DNA from 4 places in the Thioalkalivibrio sp. HL-Eb18 genome. Region 2 is predicted to be linked to each of the others. Evidence: predicted binding sites of a transcription regulator. Region 2 holds the regulator's gene; each other region holds the start of a gene.
What was found. Region 2 encodes FliA, which starts transcription of late flagellar genes. Its sites were predicted from a motif close to GCTAAAGTTNNNNNNNNNNCNGCCGATA; they were not measured.
Positions count from the first base shown of each region.

Region 1: F813_RS0102230 (methyl-accepting chemotaxis protein) is a predicted target of FliA. The motif match lies at 2,493-2,520, and genes of this name have one in related genera.
Region 3: flgM (flagellar biosynthesis anti-sigma factor FlgM) is a predicted target of FliA. The motif match lies at 1,703-1,730, and genes of this name have one in related genera.
Region 4: F813_RS0109030 (flagellin) is a predicted target of FliA. The motif match lies at 1,960-1,987, and genes of this name have one in related genera.

Region 1 is NZ_KB822961.1:160,438-165,867, forward strand. It holds gene F813_RS0102215 (acetylornithine transaminase) at 1-80, opposite strand, end outside; gene F813_RS0102220 (superoxide dismutase) at 178-759, opposite strand; gene F813_RS0102225 (DASS family sodium-coupled anion symporter) at 927-2,456, shown strand; gene F813_RS0102230 (methyl-accepting chemotaxis protein) at 2,588-4,498, shown strand; gene F813_RS0102235 (amidohydrolase 2) at 4,562-5,430, opposite strand, start outside.
Region 2 is NZ_KB822971.1:33,870-39,299, forward strand. It holds gene flhA (flagellar biosynthesis protein FlhA) at 1-771, shown strand, start outside; partial or broken gene flhF (flagellar biosynthesis protein FlhF) at 850-1,921, shown strand; gene F813_RS0109825 (MinD/ParA family protein) at 2,081-2,905, shown strand; gene F813_RS0109830 (RNA polymerase sigma factor FliA) at 2,902-3,663, shown strand; gene cheY (chemotaxis response regulator CheY) at 3,723-4,103, shown strand; gene F813_RS0109840 (protein phosphatase CheZ) at 4,206-4,982, shown strand; gene F813_RS0109845 (chemotaxis protein CheA) at 5,062-5,430, shown strand, end outside.
Region 3 is NZ_KB822961.1:132,050-137,479, reverse strand. It holds gene F813_RS0102105 (chemotaxis protein) at 1-660, opposite strand, end outside; gene flgA (flagellar basal body P-ring formation chaperone FlgA) at 903-1,637, shown strand; gene flgM (flagellar biosynthesis anti-sigma factor FlgM) at 1,769-2,083, shown strand; gene F813_RS0102090 (flagella synthesis protein FlgN) at 2,097-2,582, shown strand; gene F813_RS0102085 (flagellar brake protein) at 2,701-3,417, shown strand; tRNA gene F813_RS0102080 (tRNA-Pro) at 3,515-3,591, opposite strand; gene F813_RS0102075 (MerR family transcriptional regulator) at 3,675-4,031, opposite strand; gene F813_RS0102070 (integration host factor subunit alpha) at 4,015-4,314, opposite strand; gene pheT (phenylalanine--tRNA ligase subunit beta) at 4,319-5,430, opposite strand, start outside.
Region 4 is NZ_KB822969.1:100,695-106,124, reverse strand. It holds gene fliD (flagellar filament capping protein FliD) at 1-379, opposite strand, end outside; gene F813_RS0109030 (flagellin) at 637-1,881, opposite strand; gene F813_RS0109025 (flagellar protein FlaG) at 2,143-2,502, opposite strand; gene F813_RS0109020 (flagellin) at 2,649-3,884, opposite strand; gene F813_RS0109015 (YIP1 family protein) at 4,401-5,030, opposite strand; gene cobS (adenosylcobinamide-GDP ribazoletransferase) at 5,106-5,430, opposite strand, start outside.

The DNA of each region.
Region 1 (5,430 bases), on a different contig from region 2:
GTATCCCAGAGCCAGGCGCCTTCCCCCCGTTCGAAGGCAACCGGCAGCCGGCTGTAGGTATTCTGCAGGACGTCACTCATTAGCAAAGCTCTCCCAAATGAAGAAGCCGGCGAGCGAGCCGCCGGCTTCTGCCCAGGGTGCCGCACTGGGGCTGCACCCAATCGCGTTATCGCGACTTTATTTCATCTGCTGGGCGACAAAATCCCAGTTCACCACGTTCCAGAAGTTTTCCAGATACTTCGGACGCGCGTTGCGGTAGTCGATGTAGTAGGCATGTTCCCAGACATCGCAGGTCAGCAGCGGGGTCTTGCCATCCCGCATCGGGTTGGCCGCGTTGGAGGTGTTCACGATCTCCACCGAGCCGTCGCTATTTTGCACCAGCCAGGTCCAGCCGGATCCGAAATTGCCGACCGCGGCCTCGTTGAACTTCTCCTTGAAGCCATCAAACGAGCCAAAGGCGCTGTTGATCGCGTCGGCCACCTTGCCGGACGGCTCGCCACCGGCGTCCGGGCCCATGCAATTGAAGTAGAAGGTGTGGTTCCAGACCTGGGCGCCGTTGTTGAAGATGCCGCCGGCCGGGGCCTTCTTGATGATGTCCTCCAGCGAGGCGTTCTCGAATTCGGAACCGGGCAGAAGGCCGTTCAGCTTGGTCACGTAGGTCGCGTGGTGCTTGTCGTGATGGTATTCCAGCGTCTCGGCGGAGATGTGCGGCTCCAGCGCGTTCTTGGCATAGGGCAGATCGGGCAGTTCGTAGGCCATGAAAGACTCCTTGTAAGAAAACATGCGAGACTGCGGCTGGCCGACCATCGGTGGCCGCGCCAGGAAACCCGTCAACGATAGTCACGTTGCCCGGGTGATGCAATTTCCGATGATGCGGCTTGGTTATCGTTCAGCCAACGTTTGCGGAATTGTGAAGGAGCCACGGCATGTCCGCGCACGACGCCGATCAACAATCGGACGGCGACTCTCCGGCGGCGGGTGCGAGCCCTACCCGCAGCGCCTATGCCTGGCGCGGGCGCATTGGGCTCTTCCTGGGCCCGCTCCTGATGCTCGCGTTCCTGCTTTTCTCGCCGCCAGAAGGCGTTGCACGCGAGGCCTGGTGGGTGCTCGGGCTGACCCTGTTCATGGCGATCTGGTGGATCACCGAGGCCTTGCCTCTACCCGTCACGGCGCTACTGCCGATTGCCCTGTTGCCGCTGCTCGGCGTGATGCCGATGGACGCGGCGACCGCGCCCTATGCCAATCCCATCATCTTCCTGTTCATGGGCGGCTTTGCGATCGCGCTGGCGGTGCAGCGCTGGGGGCTCCACCAGCGGATTGCGCTCGCGATCGTCAGCCGGGCGGGGGACCGCCTGCATCTTCTGGTGGGGGCGTTCATGCTGGCCACTGCAGGGTTGTCGATGTGGGTCAGTAATACCGCGACCGCCGCGCTGATGTTGCCGATTGCCCTGTCCGTTCTGGCGCTGATGGATCGTGATACGCACATCGCGGGTAACGAGATCGGCACCCATTCGCGCCGTCCCGCACTGGCGCTACTGCTGGGGATCGCCTTTGCCGCCAACATCGGGGGCATGGCGACGATCATCGGCTCGCCGCCGAACGCGCTGACCGCCGCCTATCTGGGCGACCGGCATGGCATCGAGATCGGTTTTGTGCAGTGGATGATGCTGGGCCTGCCTTTGGCCACCGCGTTGCTCCTGCTGGCCTGGTGGCTGCTGACGCGCTGGGTCTTCCCGGTCCATCGCGTACGCCTGCAGGGGTTGCAGGCAATGATGGACCAGCAGCGTGCCGAGGTCGGAGCCTGGTCGCGGGCCGAATACCGGGTCGCCGGCGTCTTCCTGCTGGTGGCGCTGGCCTGGCTGTCGCGTCCCTTTCTGGAGGGTCTCCTGCCGATTCACCTGACCGATGCCGGGATTGCCATCCTGGGTGCCGGGCTGTTGTTCCTGCTGCCCTCGGGCGCAGCCGACCAGCGCCGGCTGCTGGCCTGGGACAACACGCGCGAGCTCCCCTGGGGGGTGCTGCTGCTGGTCGGCGGGGGCCTCAGCCTGGGCGCGGCCATCGAGGCGAGCGGCCTGGCGGAGCTGGCCGCCGAGGGTCTGGGTGCCGCCCAGACATGGCCGCTGCTGCTGATTATTGCCGGGACCGTGGTGGTGACCATGTTGCTGTCGCATGTGACCAGCAACACAGCCACCGCTGCGACGCTGCTGCCGCTGGTGGCCGCGCTGGCGATGCACATGGAGATCCCGGTCGTGCTCCTCGCGATCCCTGTGGCCTTTGCGGCCTCAGTGGCCTTCATGCTGCCGGTCGCGACCCCGCCAAACGCGATCGTGTTCGCCAGCAATCGACTGCGGGTGATCGACATGATCCGTGGCGGGGCGCTGCTCTCCATGGTGGCGATTGCCGTGATTACGCTTGCGGTCTACGCCCTGGCGGAGGTCATCCTGATGCAGGGATAGGTTCGTCTCCCGGCCTTTCAGGCTTCCTGTGACGCCCCTCAAGTTTTATGCTGCGCCGCCGCTAACGTCGATGAAATGCCGCAGCAAGGATGCCGCTGGCCCGCAAAGCCTTATTGGGGAGAGTCTTCAAAATGTTCGATAACATCCGAATCGGAGTCCGGCTGATGGTCGGGATTATCACGGTGGTGCTGCTGGCCGTGATCCTGACCCTTGTGGTCGTGATGAACAGCCTTGGCACCATGGCCGATCGTGCCGAACAGCGCGAACTGACCGATCTGGCCGCGCAGCTTGTCGGTCGTCTGGACCAGGAAGCCGCGCGCGCGACCGCAATGGCAGAGACCGTGGCGAAGATCCCCGACGTGCAGGAGGCGATGGCGACGGGCGATCGCGAGCGTCTGGCCGAGATGACTGTTCCGAGTTTTGCCTCGCTCAGCGAGCAGTACGGCGTGCATCTGTACCAGTTCCATACCCCGCCGGCGACTTCCTTCCTGCGCGTTCACTCGCCCGACAATTATGGCGACGACCTGTCCGGGTTCCGCCAGACGGTGGTCGACACCAACGAGAAGCGCACCCCGATCTCGGGGCTTGAGGAAGGGGTAGCGGGTCTCGGCATTCGCGGGGTTGTGCCCATCGAACACAATGGCGACCACGTCGGTTCGGTGGAGTTCGGTCTTTCGTTCGGCGACTCCTTCTTCGAGGAGTTTACTGCGGATACGAATTCACCGGTCGCGCTTTATCTGCGCGATGGCCGTTCGTTCAGCCGTTTCCGCGGGACGATCAGCGGCGACCCGACCTTCAGCGATGCCGAAATGCGCGAGGTCATGGAGGGCGAAGAACTGGTGCGCAACGTGACCTACGAAGGTAACCCGATGGCCGTGGTCGCGCGTCCTGTTACGGATTTCTCCGGTGACGTGGTCGGCGTGCTTGAGGTCATGGTGGACCGTAGCGCGTATGTGGCCATGGCGCGCAACGCGACTGGTACCGTGGTGGCGGTCGGGGTGATTGCCGTGGCGCTCGGCGCCCTCCTGGCCTGGCTCCTGACCCGAAGCATTGTTCGTCCGCTGAACCGTACGGTGGCACGCCTGAACGATATCGCGGGTGGCGAGGGCGATCTGACCCGTACGCTGGAGGTCTCTGGCAAGAACGAACTCGGCGAGCTGGCGGAGGCGTTCAACAATTTCGTCAAGAAGATCCGTGGTCTCGTCTCCACGGTCGCGGCTGGAGGCGATCAGGTCGCCGCGGCCGCGAACGAGCTGTCCGCCACCAGCGAGCAAACCAACGAGCAGGTACGGCGACAGAAGTCGGAGATCGATCAGGTTGCCACGGCCATGAACGAGATGACGGCCACGGTGCAGGAGGTGGCCCGCAACGCGGCGGATGCCGCCGCCGCGGCACAAAACACCGACCAGGATGCCACCGAGGGTCAGCAGGTCGTGCAACGCACCGTGGCCGCGATCAACGCGCTGTCGCAGCAGGTCGATGGTGCCGCCGAGGTGGTCAGCCGCCTGTCGCAGGATGCCGAGGAGATCAACAAGGTCCTGGAAGTCATCGGCGATATCGCTGATCAGACCAACCTGCTGGCGCTGAACGCGGCGATCGAGGCCGCGCGAGCGGGTGAACAGGGCCGCGGGTTCGCGGTGGTCGCCGACGAGGTGCGTACCCTGGCCAGCCGCACGCAGGATTCGACCCACGAGATCCAACAGATGATCGAGCGCGTGCAAAGCGGTACCCGCGAGGCGGTGCAGGCGATGGAAGATGGCCGTTCCAAGGCGCACCAGAGCGTGGAGCAGGTCAACCTGGCGGGCGAATCGCTGACGGCGATCACCCAGTCCGTGACGCGCATCAGCGACATGAACACGCAGATCGCCAGTGCCGCCGAGGAGCAGTCCACGGTGGCCGAGGAGATCAACCGCAACGTCGCCAACGTGACCGAGGTGCTGGATCAGACCGCGGCTGGATCGGAACAGATCCGCAATGCCTCGGAGGAGCTGTCCAAGCTGGCGTCCGAGCAGCAGCAGCGGGTGGGGCAATTCAAGGTATAAACCCCGAGCCAGTTGATGCCAAGCCCGGGTCCGGAGACGGTCCCGGGCTTTTTTGTGGTCGGGCTACGGACTCTCGACGGGCGGAAACAGGCGCTCGCCGTTTTCTCGGGCGATCATGCGCTGTACGTTGGGTGGCATCTGCTGGAGCCAGGCTCGGGTGCTGTCCTTCAGCACGGTAAAGTGCTCCCAGCGGGCGAGGCTGAAGGTGTCATTGCCGATCAGGAACCGGTCCGGATAGTCGAGGAACAGCTCGAACCAGTCGGCGTCGATGATGCCGCCGGGATTGATGCGCGGGTTGCGCATGGAGACATCCATGACCATGTTCGGGTGCCGGTCCAGGTAGTCACGCACCAGGGGCGGGTAGGCATAGGAACCGGCGTGCGCCCAGAGGATGCGTACCTCGGGCTGGACGGCGTAGGCATGGTCGATCACGGCGGGATCGCCATGGATCACGATCCACAGATCGCGCTCGACCGCCAATGCCAGCAGATCCTCGAAGCCGGGGGCGAAGCGGTCATCGGCCTGGATGTGCAATTCCCCGATCCCGCGCCACTGGACTGGGCTTCGGTCGAGGATGGCCTCGACCTGTTCCCGCAGGCCGTCCTCGTACATCCAGTCCATCTTGCGCCCCAGGCGCTGGGAGATCTCGAGAAACGGGACGATGCGCGTACCCACCTTCGGTTCCAGCGCTTCGATCAGTTTCGAGCGCGGGGCCATGATGATCGCGGACTGAATCGAATTCTCTTCGAGCGTGCGTGCAACAGCCTCTGGCGGGAAGTGTTCCATCTGCCGGTCGCGGTAGTGCAGGTGGGCATCGAACAGGGGTTCAAATGCCTGGGCAGAGGCTCCACCAAGCAGCGAGCCGAGCAGCAGGGCCGCGGCCGGAAGAATGAACAGACGGGGCAGTCTTCGAGGGCGGTTCAGGGCAGCCA
Region 2 (5,430 bases):
ACGCCGACGAAGGACCCGACCTTCAATCTTGACGCTCTGTGGATCGACCCGGCCGATCGTGATCAGGCGCAGGGCGCCGGCTACACCGTGGTCGATTGCTCCACCGTGATCGCCACGCATCTGTCGCAGGTGTTCCGCGAGAACGCCCATCGACTGATTGGTCACGAAGAGGCTCAGCACCTGCTGGACCAGCTGGCGCGGCACTCGCCGAAGCTGGTCGAGAACCTGGTGCCGAAGACGCTCTCGCTGTCGGTGATCCTGAAGGTCCTGCAGAACCTGCTGGCCGAGCAGGTCTCGATTCGCGATCTGCGCACGATCGCCGAAACCCTGGCAGAGGAGGGTGTGAAGAGTCAGGATCCCGGCGTTTTGACCGCGGCCGTGCGGGTCTCGCTGTCGCGTTCGATCGTGCAGGACCTTGTGGGACCGGACGATGAGCTGCCTTTGATTGCCCTCGACCCATCGTTGGAACAGCTTTTGCATAAGTCCCTTCAGGGCAGTAATGGCGAGACCGTGGGGCTGGAGCCGGGCCTGGCGGAACGCCTGCAGCGTTCGGTGTCCGAGGCCGCCCAGCGTCAGGAGGCCAGCGGCCAGCCCGCCATCCTGGTGGTGGCCCCGGAGATCCGTTCCTGGATTGCCGGGTGGCTCCGCGGAGCCGTGCGCAACCTGGCGGTGCTGGCCTTTACCGAGATCCCCGACAACCGGCGGATCCGCGTGGTGGCCACAGTGGGCCAGGAAGACTCGGCCCGGCAGGCAGCCCCCACGAGTGCCTGAGACGAACAGTAGCGATCGGGTCCGCCAGGGCTAAACGGGAGAACAGCGATGAATGTGAGACGGTACCGGGCACGCGACATGCGCGATGCGATGCGGCAGGTGCGTGAACAGCAGGGCGAGGATGCAGTGATCCTGTCGAGCCGTCGTGTCGATGGCTGGCTGGAGGTCGTCGCGGCGCTGGAAGATGGGGATGCGGGCGTCTCGGAACGCGAGCAGCAGGCCGCGGTGAATGCGGTCCATGCCCCGCACGAGGCGTCGCCATCCGCCTCGCGTCCGACCCCGGGCTCGGCCTGGCCCGCGGACCCCGAGCTTGCCGCGATGCGCCAGGAACTGCGGGATCTGCGCAGCCTGCTCACTCGCCAGCACAGCGACAACGAGGCCGCACAGTGGGCGGCGCGACATCCGCTGGCGGCGGAGTGCAAGTCTCGTCTGATGGACCGGGGGTTCAGCGAGTCACTGGCGCGCAGTCTCGCCGGGAGTATTCTCGACGACAGCACCGTGGAACAGGCCTGGGAGCGGCTGCGCGCACGCCTTTCCGGGGCGATTGCGACTCGCCATCCGGATATCCTGGATGAAGGCGGCGTACTGGCCCTGGTGGGGCCTACGGGGGTGGGCAAGACCACCACGCTCGCGCGCATCGCCCTGCGTCAGATCCGCCGTATGGGCGCGGATTCGGTTACGCTGGTCACACTGGATACGCAGCGCATTGGGGCCACGCGCCAGTTGCAGGCGTTCGCGCAGATGGCGGGCGTGTCATTGCGGGTGCTGCAGGGCGCGCGCGAGTTGCGCGACATGACCGCGCGGGCGGAGGATGGGCACCTGATCCTGGTCGACACCGCCGGACAGGCACCTTCCGCGGTGGGTGACGAGTCCCTGTTCGCCGGCTGGCCGAACCGTGTTCGGCGCGAGAGCTGGCTGGTCGTCTCCGCGACCACTCAGGCGGCGGCGCTGCGAAGAGTGCTGGATGCGTTTCGGAAGACCGAGCCATCGGCACTGGTGCTGACCAAACTCGACGAAGCCGAACAGTTGGGGGAGACGTTGTCGGTATTGCTCGATCAACACCTGGGTCTCACGTTTGTCAGCGATGGGCAGCGGATTGCCGAAGACTTCCACCGGGTCGAGACGGGCGATCTGACCCGGCGGGCGCTCGGCGAGGAGCGCGGGCCAGCGCGTCGATCCTCTCGCGATGAACGATGGACCGATGCAAGCCTGGCGGATTTCGCAAATAACGGTCGCAGTGCGCCGTCGCCGGGCCGTACTCGGGATGCGGGCGTTCTGGAGATGATCCATCCGGTAGGGAAAGGACGCTATGCCACGCACTAATGAGCCGTTGAAGGTCATTGCGGTTGCCTCCGGCAAGGGCGGCGTCGGCAAGACCAATGTGTCGGTTAACCTGTCGGTAGCGCTCGCGCGGCTGGGCCGCGAGGTCATGCTGTTTGATGCTGACCTGGGGCTGGCCAACGCTGATGTACTGCTCGGGCTGCGGCCCGAGCGCACCCTGCATGACCTGGTGACGGGGCAGGTGGACGACCTCCAGGAAGTCCTGATCGAGGGTCCCGAGGGAATCAAGGTCATCCCGTCGGCGTCGGGGATTGCGGCGATGGCGAATCTCACGCCGCTTGAGCACAACGGTCTGATCCAGGCATTCAGCGCCTATTCCAAACCGCTGGATGTGCTGGTGGTGGATACGGCGGCAGGTCTGCAGGAATCCGTGACGACCTTCTGCCGGGCGGTCCAGGAGACCCTGGTCGTCGTCTGCGACGAGCCGGCGTCGATTACCGACGCCTATGCGCTGATCAAGGTGCTGCACCGCGACCATGGCATGCGGCGTTTCCGGCTGGTCACGAACATGGTCCAGGACCGCGCGGGTGCCGAGCGTTTGTTGCAGAAACTCACCACGGTTTGCGACAACTACCTGCCGGAGGTGATCCTGGATCTTGCCGGTTACATCCCGATGGACGAGCATCTGCGCAAGGCCGTACAGAAACGTGCGCCGGTCGTGCAGCAGTATCCGGGCAGTCCGGCGGCCAAGGCCTTTACCGAGCTCGCCCGTACGGTGGACCGCTGGCCGGTGGCCCGTGGTGCGGACGGTGGTGTCGGGTTTTTCGTCGAACGGATGCTGCAGAGCGCATGATGTCGCCGCGTAATCGCCTTCCCGGATACGAGAGCGTGGCCGCGACAGGCCACGAGCAGCGCGTTGCGGAGCATATCGAGCTGGTGCATCGCATCGCGCATCATCTGATGGCGCGTCTGCCTTCCTCGGTCCAGGTCGATGACCTGATCCAGGCCGGCATGATCGGCCTGCTGGAGGCCGCGCGGCAATTCGAAGGCGGGCAGGGTGCCACGTTTGCTACCTATGCCGGGATTCGGATCCGTGGCGCGATGATCGACGAATTACGCCGCAGTGACTGGACGCCGAGATCGGTACACCGCAACAGCCGCAAGATCGCCGAGGCGATCCAGACGGTCGAAGCCAGAGAGGGGCGGGCGGCGCGCGGGGTCGAAGTGGCCGAGGAACTCGAGGTGCCGATCGACGAGTACTACTCGATGCTGCAGGACCATGCCGGCGCCCATCTGTTCGCGCTGGACGACCTGGGCGGCACTGATGGTGATGCGGACCGGGTGATCGAGGGGCAGGAGGCCTCGCCCTCGCGCACGATCGAGGCTGGAGAATTTCGCGAGGAGCTGGCCGCCGCGCTGGGTGATTTGCCCGAACGCGAACGTCTGGTGCTGTCGCTTTATTACATCGAGGAGCTCAACCTGCGCGAGATTGGCGCGGTGCTGGGGGTGACCGAGTCGCGTGTGAGCCAAATCCGCAGTCAGGCCGTCATCCGACTGCGCGCGCGCCTGGGTTCCTGGCTCGAAGACGGCGAGGCTTTGCAGTTATTCTGAGGGCCGCGCTCTAGTACTCACATGAATCATTTATCCCGGAGTGACCTGTGGACAAGGGAATGAAAATTCTCATCGTGGACGACTTCTCCACGATGCGACGGATCATCAAGAACCTCTTGCGTGATCTTGGCTTCAACAACACGCAAGAGGCCGATGACGGCAGCACGGCACTGCCGATGCTCCAGAACGGCGACTTCGATTTTCTGATCACCGACTGGAACATGCCCAACATGCCGGGCATCGACCTGCTGCGGGCGGTTCGGGCCGACGAGAAGCTGAAGACGATGCCAGTGCTGATGGTGACGGCGGAGGCCAAGCGTGATCAGATCGTCGAGGCGGCCGAGGCGGGCGTGAACGGCTACGTGGTGAAGCCCTTTACCGCGGAAACCCTCAAGGAAAAGATCGACAAAATATTCGAACGCATTGAAGCGCAAGGTTAACTTGGGTTTCGGTGTCGACATCTCCTGGTCCGCGACAATGCATGGCCGGGGGATTGATTCCGGGCATCACGTTCGGGATGGGGAGCGAGCAAGGGGCTTTGGATGACAGACCAAGAACAATCGATCGGTGAGCAGCAGATCGCTCGCGCGCGGGAGCTCGTGCAGGTTCTGGAGGCAGGGGACGAGGTGGCCGCGCGCGCGCTGATCCAGGAGCTGGCGCGTCCCTACGACCGCGAACTCTTCGACGAACTCGGAAAGCTCACGCGCGACCTGCACGAGGCCTTGCAAAGCTTCCGCGGGGATTCGCGGCTGGTGGAGCTGACCCAGGCCGAGATCCCGGATGCCCGTGAGCGTCTCAATTATGTGGTCACGATGACCGAGAAGGCCGCCCACGAGACCCTGACCGCCATCGAGACGAGTCTGCCGATTGCCGAGTCGTTCAGCCAGCAGGCCGGCGAACTGACGGCGAAGTGGACTCGTTTCCGAAATCGGCAACTCTCGGTCGATGAGTTCCGGGAGTTTGCCCGCGAGCTGGATGCGTTTTTTGCGCAGGCCAACGACGACACCGAAGAGCTGCGGCGCTTGCTGTCGGAAGTACTGATGGCGCAGAGCTACCAGGATATTACCGGGCAGGTGATCCGGCGCGTCATCCAGCTCGTGACGGACCTGGAGGAGAACCTGGTCTCGCTCATTCGACTGTCCAGCGGGCGCATGGAGACCATCGAGGCCGCCGAGAAGACGCTCGACGATGATACCGAGCGGCGCGAGGGCGATCGGCGCGGACACGGACCAGCAGTGCCAAAGACTCAAGATTCCGGCCAGGATGTCGTTCAAGGACAAGACGAGGTGGACGATCTGTTGTCCAGTCTGGGCTTCTAGGCAGCCCGCTGATTCCTGAATCAGCGGCTTCCCGGCGCCCATCCCTTAACGGCAAGCCTCACCGGAACGGAGAGACCGAATGGCCATCGACCCCAACGACGAAATCCTTCAGGACTTCCTGATCGAGGCCGGGGAACTGCTCGAAGGACTCAACGAGCAGCTGATCGACCTGGAACAGCATCCCGATGACCGGGATCTGTTGAACGCGGTATTCCGCAGCTTTCACACGATCAAGGGTGGCGCGGGCTTTCTGAGCCTGGATCCGCTGGTGACCGTCTGCCATCACGCAGAGGACGTGTTTAATCTCCTGCGCAACGGGGAGCGTCAGGTCGACGGTCACCTGATGGATACCATGCTGCGGGTCCTCGATACGCTGAACGTGATGTTTGGCGACCTCCGCTCCGGGGTCGATCCGACGCCCGCGGAGGCTGATCTGGTCGAAGACCTG
Region 3 (5,430 bases), on a different contig from region 2:
GAAATCCAGGGCCTCGCGACCGTCCTTGAAGACCACATACTCCCAGCCCAGGCCCTTTATCGCACCCTCGATCTGCTTGCGGGCGACCACGGAGTCATCGACGATCACGATCTTGCGCTGTCCATGCCGTGCACGCTCTTCCTCGGCCTCCGCACGTACCTCGTCGGAGACACTGGACGGCAATGGATTGACGATGGACAGCACCCGTTCGACGTCAATGATCTCGACCAGCTTGTTGTCGATCTCCGTAACCGCCACCAGAAACGACTCGCGCCCAGTCCCCCGAGGCGGTGATTTCACGTCTTCCCAGTTGACGTTAACGATCCGGTCGACCGCGGACACCCAGAACCCCTGCACCGACCGATTGAACTCGGTCACCACGACCTTGTGGTTGTCCGTCTCGCCCACGGCCGTGCGCAACCCCATGGCGCGCGCGAGATCGATGATGGGGACAGTCCCGCCGCGCAGCGTGGCCACGCCCCGCACGACGCTCAGCGATCCGGGGATCTGCCGCAGCGGCGGCGACGGGATCACCTCGCGCACCTTGAATACGTTGATACCGAAAGTCTGCGAGCTCCCCAGATGAAACAGGAGCAGCTCCATACGGTTCTGCCCCACCAGTTGGGTACGCTGATTCACATCGTCAATGAATTGACTCATTGTCCTGCTCTCCCCCTCGCCCAGCGGCCAGCCACCTCGACTCGCCGTCCCCAGTGTGCACCCCGTGGACCGACGCTGTCATGCTACAAACCGCCGTCGCATGCCGATTGCACGCGTTCTAGACCCGGTAACGGCCGGCCGTAGTCACTCTTGAGGGTACGACCCTTATTGCCTGGCATGCTTTCTGCTTGCACGTCTGTTCAAACCTCTCGAGTCCTGACGAGCCGACGCGCATCCAGCCCATGAACCAGCCAGCACTCAAACCTTCTATTCGCTCCTGGTGGCTTCCGGCCGCCATGGGCGTTGCTCTGGCTCTGGTCTCCATAACGGCACAGGCCGAGATCGAGGCAGTCGAGAACATCCGCCTGGCGGCGGAGCGCTTCATCCAGGAGGAGCTGAACGTCGAACCGGGCGACGAAGCGGTGGAAGTTCAGATCGGCCGCCTGGACAACCGCCTGCGCCTGGCCCGATGCAGCGAGGCGCTGGAGACCCGTTTCCCGCCTGGCGGACGGCGCGATGGCAATACGGCGGTACAGGTTCAGTGCGAGGCCCCCGTCAGCTGGTCAATCTATGTGCCAGTCACGGTCGAGCGTTACGCCGAGGTCCTCGTCGCCAGCCGCAACCTGCGGCGCCAGCACACGATCCTCCCCGGCGATGTGCGCACCAAGCGTATTCAGACCTCGCGCCATGCCGGGAGCTATTTCGAGACCAAGAGCGAACTGGTGGGACTGCAGACCCGGCGCAACATCCGACCTGGTCAGATCCTGGGCCAGCAGCACGTCACCCAGCGCGAGGTGGTCAGCCGCGGTCAGCGCGTCACCATCCTCGCCGAGAACGGCTCAGTGGTGATCCGCATGCAGGGCGAGGCACTGGAGAACGGCATACTGGGCGATCGTATCCGCGTGAAGAACACCTCGTCCGGCCGCGTCGTGGAAGGCGAGGTACTCGAGTCCGGACATGTACGCGTAGCCCTGTAGAATGGCGGTGTGTCTCGTCACCATCCACAAACTGTGAAACGAATCGAAAAGTCACGGCTCAAGGGGCTACAGTTTCAGCCGGCGCTGCCGCTAACCCCTGCAGTAGAATTGCAAAAACAGGAAACCGCATGATGGATATCAAAGGCCCGAACTCCCCCGGCCTGCGCCCGGACGGCAACAGCTCGAGCGTAAAGGGCCGCGACGAGACCTCCCGGCCCGACGCAGGCGCCCAGGGCAATGCACCCGCGCCCGCACGTCAGGATGACTCCGTCACTCTGACCGGCGCGGCGCAGGCAATGAACGCCGCCTCCGGGGCCGCTGGCAACGCCCCGTTCGACGAGGCGCGTGTCGCTGAATTGCGCGAGGCCATTTCCAACGGCCAGTACCCGGTAGACAACGAGCAGCTCGCCGATCGCATGATCGAGCTGGAAAGCCTGCTGCGCTAATCGAGACCCCACAATGTCGCCCGAACAACGCCACGCCTTTCTCCGCTCGCTGGAGGCCTCGATTCGGCTGAGCCACCAAATGGAAGACATCCTGCTGCAGGAGACCCGCGCCGTGGAATCGCGGGCAGCCGAGACCCTGAGCGACGTCGTGGCCCAGAAACAGACACTCCTGCAGGAGCTCGAGACCGAGAGCCGGCGACAGCGCGAGACGATCGAGGCGGCGGGCGAAACCTATACGCCCGAGGGCCTCGCACGGCTGTTCAGCCGGCTCGAGAGCAGCGCCGAGCTGGAGGACCACTGGCAGGCGCTGCGCCGTTCGGTGGAGCGCTGCAATACCCTCAACCAGGGGAATGCCCGACTGATTGATCGCGACCGTCGTCGCGTTGAGATGTCCATCCAGATCCTCCGCGGCGAGGAACCCGGCCCGGCCCCCACCTACGACCCCTACGGCCGCACCCAGTCCGGCAGCCGTACCGGTCGGCGCATCACCCGCGCATGACCCGCGCGCGCCCTGCGCGACACCTCTGCGCCCTTCTCCGTTCCGCGTCCGGGGCTGGTATTCCGGACCGCCCGGCAGTACCGTGCGGCTTGGCCCAATAATTACAACAACGCCACGCATGGAAGAGACCGACTACACCGTCGACAAGCCGGAGCGGATTGCCGGCATCCTCAAGGATCTGGATCACAAGCTCACCCTCGTCAACGTCCGTCTCGACGACGATGGCCCACTGTACAACTCCGCCCTGGTTCGCCTTGATTCCGGTGCACGCGAGCTCTTCCTCGACGAACTCACGCCCGTCGAAGCGAACCGCCACGCCCAGGAAGGCACCGGTATGCGGGTATTCGCCAGCCTGCGCGGGGTGGCCGTACGCTTCTCCACCGCCGTCTCGCGCATCGAACGCGAGGACGCCGGGGTCCTCTACGTCTGCCCCTACCCCGACACTCTGGAGTATCTGCAGCGACGCGAGACCTTTCGCGTGCATATCCCGATCAGCGAGCGCCCGCGCATCGAGTTGCAGTACCGCGAATGGAAAGACCCCGGTATCGGGGACCTGGCCGACCTGTCGGCTCAGGGGATGTGCGTGGAGGTACCGCAAGACTGGGTCGAAGCGCTCGAGATCGGGACCCCGATGCGGTTCGAGAACCTGCTGCTGCCCGACGTTGGCGAACGCCTGGGCGGCGACCTGCGCCTGGCCAACCGCCGTCGCAGCCCGCGCGACGGATATGTGTATGCTGGCTTCCAGGTCACCGGCATGAACCAGTGGCTGGAGCGGCAGTTCAATATCGCCCTGCTGCACTATCAGCGCGAGGCCCGACGGCGTTCGATGGAGTAACCGACGAGGCCAGCCTCCCCCTCACTCCAGACACAAAAAAGGCCGCTCAATGCGGCCTCTTGTTTCACCTGAAGAATTTTCTTCAAGCCGTTGAATTTGGTCGGGACGGCAGGATTTGAACCTGCGACCCTCTGCACCCCATGCAGATGCGCTACCAGACTGCGCTACGCCCCGAAGCCGCGAATCATATCCCATTCCCCGCGCCCACGAAAGGACCCGAGCGGCCAGGGCAACACTGATCAGTGTTGCCCTGAACCTCAGGCGCGCAACACGCGCAACACCGATTCCAGCTCCGAGATCGTGTCCTGGATGATCTGGCGTGCCTGCTGGCGATCGCCCTTGGCCTCGTCGCCGGAGAGCTTCTGCCGCGCGCCATTAATGGTGTACCCCTCTTCGTACAGCAGGGCCCGGATCTGGCGGATCAGGATCACGTCCTGGCGCTGATAGTAGCGCCGATTGCCCCGCCGCTTGACCGGCTCGAGCATCGGGAACTCCTGCTCCCAGTAGCGCAGTACGTGAGGTTTCACCTGGCACAACTCGGCAACCTCGCCAATGGTGAAGTAGCGCTTGCCCGGGATCGCGGGCAGTTCCTGGTGGTTACTCGCTTCCAGCATAGCTTTCGACCCGCTCGCGCAGCTTCTGACCCGGTCGGAAGGTGACGACACGGCGCGCCGAGACCGGGATTTCCTCGCCGGTCTTCGGATTGCGACCAGGCCGCTGGTTCTTGTCGCGGAGGATGAAGTTGCCGAAGCCGGAGAGTTTCACACCCTCGCCATCCTCCAGCGACTGGCGCATCTCCTCGAAGAACATCTCGACGAATTCCTTGGCCTCGCGCTTGTTCAGGCCTAGTTCTTCGTTCAGCGTGGCGGCAAGATCCGCCTTCGTCACTGCTGCCATGGAATCACTGCCTCAGGGTTGCCTGGAAGCGAGCGTGCAGATGCTCGACGACCTTGTCGGTGACGTTTGCCACGTCCTGTTCGCCTAGGGTGCGATCAAAAGCCCGCAAAATCAAGCCCAAAGCGAGGCTCTTTTCGTCCGGATTCAAGCCCTTGCCCTGGTAGACATCAAACAGCCGAACATCCTGCACCAGCTCCAGCCCCAGTTCTTCGATCGCGCTCAGCACATCACCGGCCGGAACGGTCTCCTTCACTACCAGGGCCAGATCACGCCGGATCGACGGATAGGGCGACAGCGGTGCGAACTGCGCGACCGGTGCATGCAGGATCGCCCGGGCATCGAGATCGAACAGATACACCGGCCCCACATCGAACCGCTTGCAAAGCGCCGGGTGCAGGCGACCGACCCAGCCGATGGGACGATCACCCGCCAGAATCCGCGCGGACTGCCCGTCGTGGAGCGCAGGATGTTTCTCCGATCGAAAGCCCAGCGGCGCCTCCACCGAGGCGCAAAGCGCCTCGACGACACCCTTGGCATCAAAGAAATCGATGCGACGCGACGCGGTCTCCCAGTGCTCCGGCTGCGCCCGTCCGCCCAGCAGACCTGCGAGACGCGGCTCCTGGCGCAGGCCGGAGGCATCCGGCACAAAACGCAGGCCATGCTCGAACAGCCGCAGATCCGGCTGCTGGCGCGCCTGGTTATAGGCCGCCGTGGCGACCAGACCGGGCCACAGGCCGGGGCGCATCACCGCCAGATCGCTGGAGATCGGGTTGGCCAGTGCCAGCGGCTCCACCGTGGGATAGAAGGCCCGCGAGGCCTCGGCATCGATAAAGCTGAAGCTGATGACCTCGTGAAACCCCTGGCTCGCCAGCTGATCGCGCAGACCACGCAAGGCCGGCGGCCGCTCAGCCGGCGCCACCGGGGACGGCAGACGCTGCGGCAGCCGGTCGTAGCCATGCACCCGGGCCAGTTCCTCGATCAGGTCTTCCTCGCGTTCCATGTCGAAGCGGGCGCGCGGGGCCCGGACCTGCCAGCCGTCGTCCGTGGACGCAACCTTGCAACCCAGGGCACCGACGATACGCTCGACCTCGTCATCCGCGAACGTCGTCCCCAGCA
Region 4 (5,430 bases), on a different contig from region 2:
GCAGCTGACCCGCGCCTACTTCGTCATCGGCGCTGTCGAAATCACCGGCAGCCGAGGCAACGATCTGAGATTGCGCGAGCTGATTGACCTCAAGCGAGAAATCACTGTTCTCGGCGTCCCCGGTCACCGTGACGTTCGCCACGCTGTCATCCGCCACCGAGGCCGATTGCGTAGGTTCGAAACCGGAAAGATCGCCCAGCACCGAACCCACCTGATCCACACTGCTGGTCAGCTCGCCAAAGGCCGAAATCTGCGCGTCAATGCGCTCTTCGCGCTGGTTCAGGCGCTGTTCTTTGGGCTCGCGCTCGGCCGCTACGAGCTGCCCTACCAGCTGATTCAGGTCCAGTCCGGACCCTACACCGAGAGAACTAATTGCCATGACGCGCCACCTCACCACGCCCCTGTTCGGGACTTTCGCATGCGTTCTAGCTGAGTATAACGACTGTTTCAGCGATTTCTTTAGCCAAGCCGCGCCGCTTCGTTCGTGAACCGGTTCACGCTTCGGCTTCAGTCTGGCGCAGCCGTAGCGAGTACCCAACCTGGCTTCACATGGTTCGGAATTGGATCCGCGCAATAAAAAAAGGCGGGCAGCCCAAGGCCACCCGCCTTACATAAGGTCTCCTTGAAGACCCCGGCTTACTGCAGCAGTGCCAGCACGTTCTGCGACGTGGCGTTCGCCTGCGACAGTACGGAGGTCCCCGCCTGCTGGAGGATCTGGGCACGGGTCAGCTCCGCGGTTTCCTCGGCGAAGTCGGCATCCCGGATCCGGGAACGCGCAGAATCCAGGTTCTCCGAGGAGATCTCCAGGTTGGCGATGGTGTTCTCGAAACGCACCTGCACCGAGCCCAGGTCGGCACGCAGGGAGTTGACCTGGTCCAGGGCACCATCCACGACAGCCAGGGCTTCCGTGGCACCCGCGCGGCTGCCGATGTCGACGTCCGTGAGGTTCAACTGTTCCGAAGTCGGACCATCGGTCTCGGTGTCGGCCGAGAACAAGTCGACCGTCGTCGGATCATCGTCATCGAGCGTTACCTGGCCACCGCTTAAGGTAAATTCCGTATCAAAATTCCCGCGAACGGCAATGGTCGTCTCACCCTCATTGTCGGTAATGAGTGCGGCACTCAAACCGGCATCACGAACCGCCTGCGTTTCACCGTCATCAGCCCCTTCAAAACTCGAGATAGCCGAATTAATTTCGCGAACCGCATCCTGCAGAGTGGTGACGCCATCCAGGTCGACGTCGATCTCAATTCCGAGGTCATCCTGGACGCCGACTTCATCCAGGCGGATCTCGATGTCATCGATTTCGTCAATCCCGACATCATTTAGCTGTTCCTGAGTCAGGCCTTCAGCCCCTTCGGCGATCGCTCGACCGAGTTCAGTCGCCCGAGCGTCGGCACCGGACACCGCGATGTTCTGACCCTGGTTGGCCCCGATCTGGAAGAAGATGTCGTTCAACGCCCCATCCAGGATGGCGTCGCCGTTGAACTCGGTCTCGTTGGCAACGCGGCTGATCTCGGCCACCAGCTGCTGGGCCTCGTTGTTCAGGGCCTCGCGGTCGGACGCGGAGTTGGAGTCGTTCGCCGCCTGTACGGACAGTTCGCGGATCCGCTGCAGCGCGTCGCCCACGGTGCTCAGCGCACCTTCGGCGGTCTGCGAGAACGAGATACCGTCGTTGGCGTTGCGCACAGCCTGGTTCAGGCCGTTGATCTGCGTGCTGAAGCGCTCGGAGATGGCCAGACCGGCGGCATCGTCCTTTGCGCTGTTGATTCGCAGGCCCGAGGACAGCCGCTCGAGGCTCTGGCCCAGGGCACCCTGCGACTGGCTCAGATTGCGCTGAGCGTTCAGGGACAGGATGTTCGTGTTGATAACTTGGGACATGATTACGTCTCCTTACGGCATAGCTTTAGACCGCCTCGGGCGATCGCGATGGCGGCATTCAACCGCTCTCAGGCCCGTTAACGACAAGCTATCCGTGAGCTTTAACACGAATTTTCGATTTTCTTGCCATTGTGCCTCTGTGGGGTCCGCAACGATTTCCTGTCGAGCCCCCACATCCGATGCACACCCATATCGGCCGACAGAAAAAAGCCGGGACAAGCCCGGCCGAAAGTCACTGTGGTTGATAATGTGCCGGGTCGGTCAGGCCCGTTCCTCGACCCCCGTACCATCCAGGCCTTGCTGTTCCTGGAAATGACGAATCAGGGCCACCACTGCCTCCGGCGGAATCTGCCGGATCACCTCGTCCTGCTCGGCATCCTTGACCGTGATCACCGTCCGGCCGCTCGAATCATCCACGCTGAACTCCAGCGCACGCTTGGACGATTGCAGATAGGCGTTGATCGACTCCACCACCTGCTCCATGCCCTCCGACTCTCCCAAGTCCACAGACTGGGTCGATTCATCCAGCCCCCGTTCAGGAATATCGGGGCTCGCCGGGACATCCCCGAAACTGGCATTCCGAGAACCCGCGGTATCGTTCAACCCTTTAGCAACCGGCATCGAGGCATCGCCCTGCCCCTGACGGGCAGGCTGAAACACCAATGAAGTGATACTGCCAATCGAATCACTCATCTTGCTTCCCTCGCCATTAAAGGCGGGTGACCGTCTGGCCACCCGCCCGTCTCATGGCCTTTTACCGGTTCAACTTACTGCAACAGGGCCAGCACGTTCTGCGACGTCGCGTTCGCCTGGGCCAGCACCGAGGTACCGGCCTGCTGCAGGATCTGCGCCCGGGTCAGCTCGGCCGTTTCGGAGGCAAAATCTGCGTCCCGGATACGCGAGCGGGCCGACTCAAGGTTCTCCGAGGATACCTGCAGATTGGCAATGGTGTTTTCAAAGCGGACCTGGACCGAACCCAGATCGGCACGCAGAGAGTTCACCTGGTTCAGCGCACCATCGACGATGGCCAGAGCTTCGGTGGCACCGAAACGACTTGCAATGTCCACGTCGGTCAGATTCTTGGCTTCCGAACCAGTGTCGTCAAACAACGTGATGTCCGTGGTATTTCCCGCCCCGTCGTCATCATCGAGGCTCACTACGCCCCCGGTAACTTCAAAATCCGTATCGAAATTACCGCGGATCGCGATGGTCGTTTCGCCATCATTGTCGGTCACGAGTGCCGCACTAAGGCCCGCGCTGCGTACAGCCGCAACATCCTCGTCACTGCCTTCAAAATTGGCGATGGCAGAATTAATTTCCCGTACGGCATCTTCCAGCGACGTGACACCCGTCAGGTCGACCTCAATGTCAATATCAAGTCCTTCCAGCACCCCAACTTCATCAAGGTTAATCGTAATATCGGTCATCGAACCGATGCCAACATCGTTGATCTGCTCCTGGGTCAGACCGTCTTCCCCCATCGCAATGGCACGACCCAGCTCGGTAGTACGAGCATCCACGCCCGAAACGGCAATGTTCTGTCCCTGATTGGCCCCAATCTGGAAGAACAGATCCTGCAGCGCACCATCCAGGATCGCGTCACCGTTGAACTCGGTGGAGTTCGCGACGCGGCCGATCTCGGCGATCAGCTGCTGGGCCTCGTTGTTCAGGGCCTCGCGGTCGGAGGCGGAGTTGGAGTCGTTCGCCGCCTGGACGGACAGTTCGCGGATACGCTGCAGCGCATCGCCCACGGTGCTCAGCGCACCCTCGGCGGTCTGCGCAAACGAGATGCCGTCGTTCGCGTTGCGCACGGCCTGGTTCAGGCCGCGAATCTGGGTGGTAAAGCGTTCGGAGATCGCCAGACCGGCGGCGTCATCCTTGGCGCTGTTGATCCGCAGGCCGGAGGACAGTCGCTCCAGACTCTGGGCCAGCGCGCCCTGGGAATTACTCAGATTGCGCTGAGCATTCAGGGACAGGATATTGGTGTTGATGACTTGAGACATGATTACGCTCCTGTAGCGTCATGCCGAACCACCTTGGTCGGCTTCCTCGGCGAACACTCGTGCGCCTTCGAAAGCAGTAACGACCGCTCGACCGAATCCTTTAGCCCCATTCCGGAAAAATTTTGCCGCCCGCCTGAACGTGTCCACCACGGCGCACGCTCGCCACCCCAGCGCTTCGGCTCACACCACTCATCAGCCACGGCCGATACGAAGCCGCACAGCGCCACAGGGGACACAGGCCAGCCACATACCCGTGGTCCTGAACAACCGCTTTGACACACCCAGGTGATGCGAGAAACCTGTGTCAGGTCCGAAGCCGCTACTACCGTCATTGCCAAGGAGCAAGGCCACCCAGCAAACAGCCTCGACTCTCAGAGATATGGATCTTGGGCAACGAAAACCAAGGCGGCCCCAGTTGTCCGATTTCCCCCTGTAGGAGGTCAGCCCTCTGGCCGATGGGGCGTTGGCATGTTCCCAATCGGCCAGAGGGCTGGCCTCCTACAGGGCCGGAGTGAATCAGATCAGCCAGGTGGTGCCGATGCGGGTCTCGGGGGTGGCGCCGGGGATCAGGTCCATCAACAGCCAGCCGAAGATGAGGGTGATGAACGCGCCGCAGAAGACGGTGGCCACGAACAGGCCGATGCGGTTGCCGCGCTTCAGGCCGAGGATGCCGCGCAGCGACCAGTACAGCAGCCACAGGGAATACAGGATCAGCAGCAGGCCGATAGTGTTGCCCCAGGGCCAGGGAAAGGCGGCGGCCACGTTACCGACCCAGGCGGGCAGCAGGCCGATGGTCACCGCCAGCATCGCACGGTCCGGGTGGGAGTAGCCCTGGAACAGCTCGGTCAGGTAGTGCGCGGACCAGGCCAGGCCCAGCACCCCGATGCTCATCGCCAGCACGCTGTAGACACCGAAGCCCCAGGCCCCCGGCATCGCCTCCGGCGGCAGCCCGGTCGGGATGGTCTGGTACAGCCACTGGCTGACGATCACGCTGAGCAGCAGCACCGGCAACGCCAGTCGCACGAACGTCTGCCACCAGGGCGGCACCGTCTCCAGTTCGCCGGCCTCGCGTACCGCCCGCAGGGGGTTCGTCAGTGTGCGCAGGACCAGCCGGCCCGGGTTCAGACGGGAGGGGAATGAGTTCATCCCGTCAGTATGTGGCCATCCCGTGACGGTTTCGTGACAACACCAGCCCCGAACCCTGCCCTCGCCGATCAGCGCCTAGCCAGCAAGCGCCAGGACCAGAATCACGAGTGTCAGGGTCTCCACCAGCTCCAGCGTCGCCCCGGCCGTGTCGCCGGTGAAGCCTCCCAGCCAGTGTCTCAGTACGCGCGTTGCCACCCACAGCGTCAGGCCGGCGGCGACCAGGGCCGGTATCACCCCCCAAAGGCCGGAGAGCAGGCCCAGCACCAGCACCACGACGGCCGAGCCGCCCACGACGCCGATGGCGGCGCTGTGAGGAAGGTGCTTCGCCATGTCCGCACCCAACCCCACGGGGTTCACGTAGGGCGTGGTCAGAAACAGCACCGGCGGCACCACGCGCCCC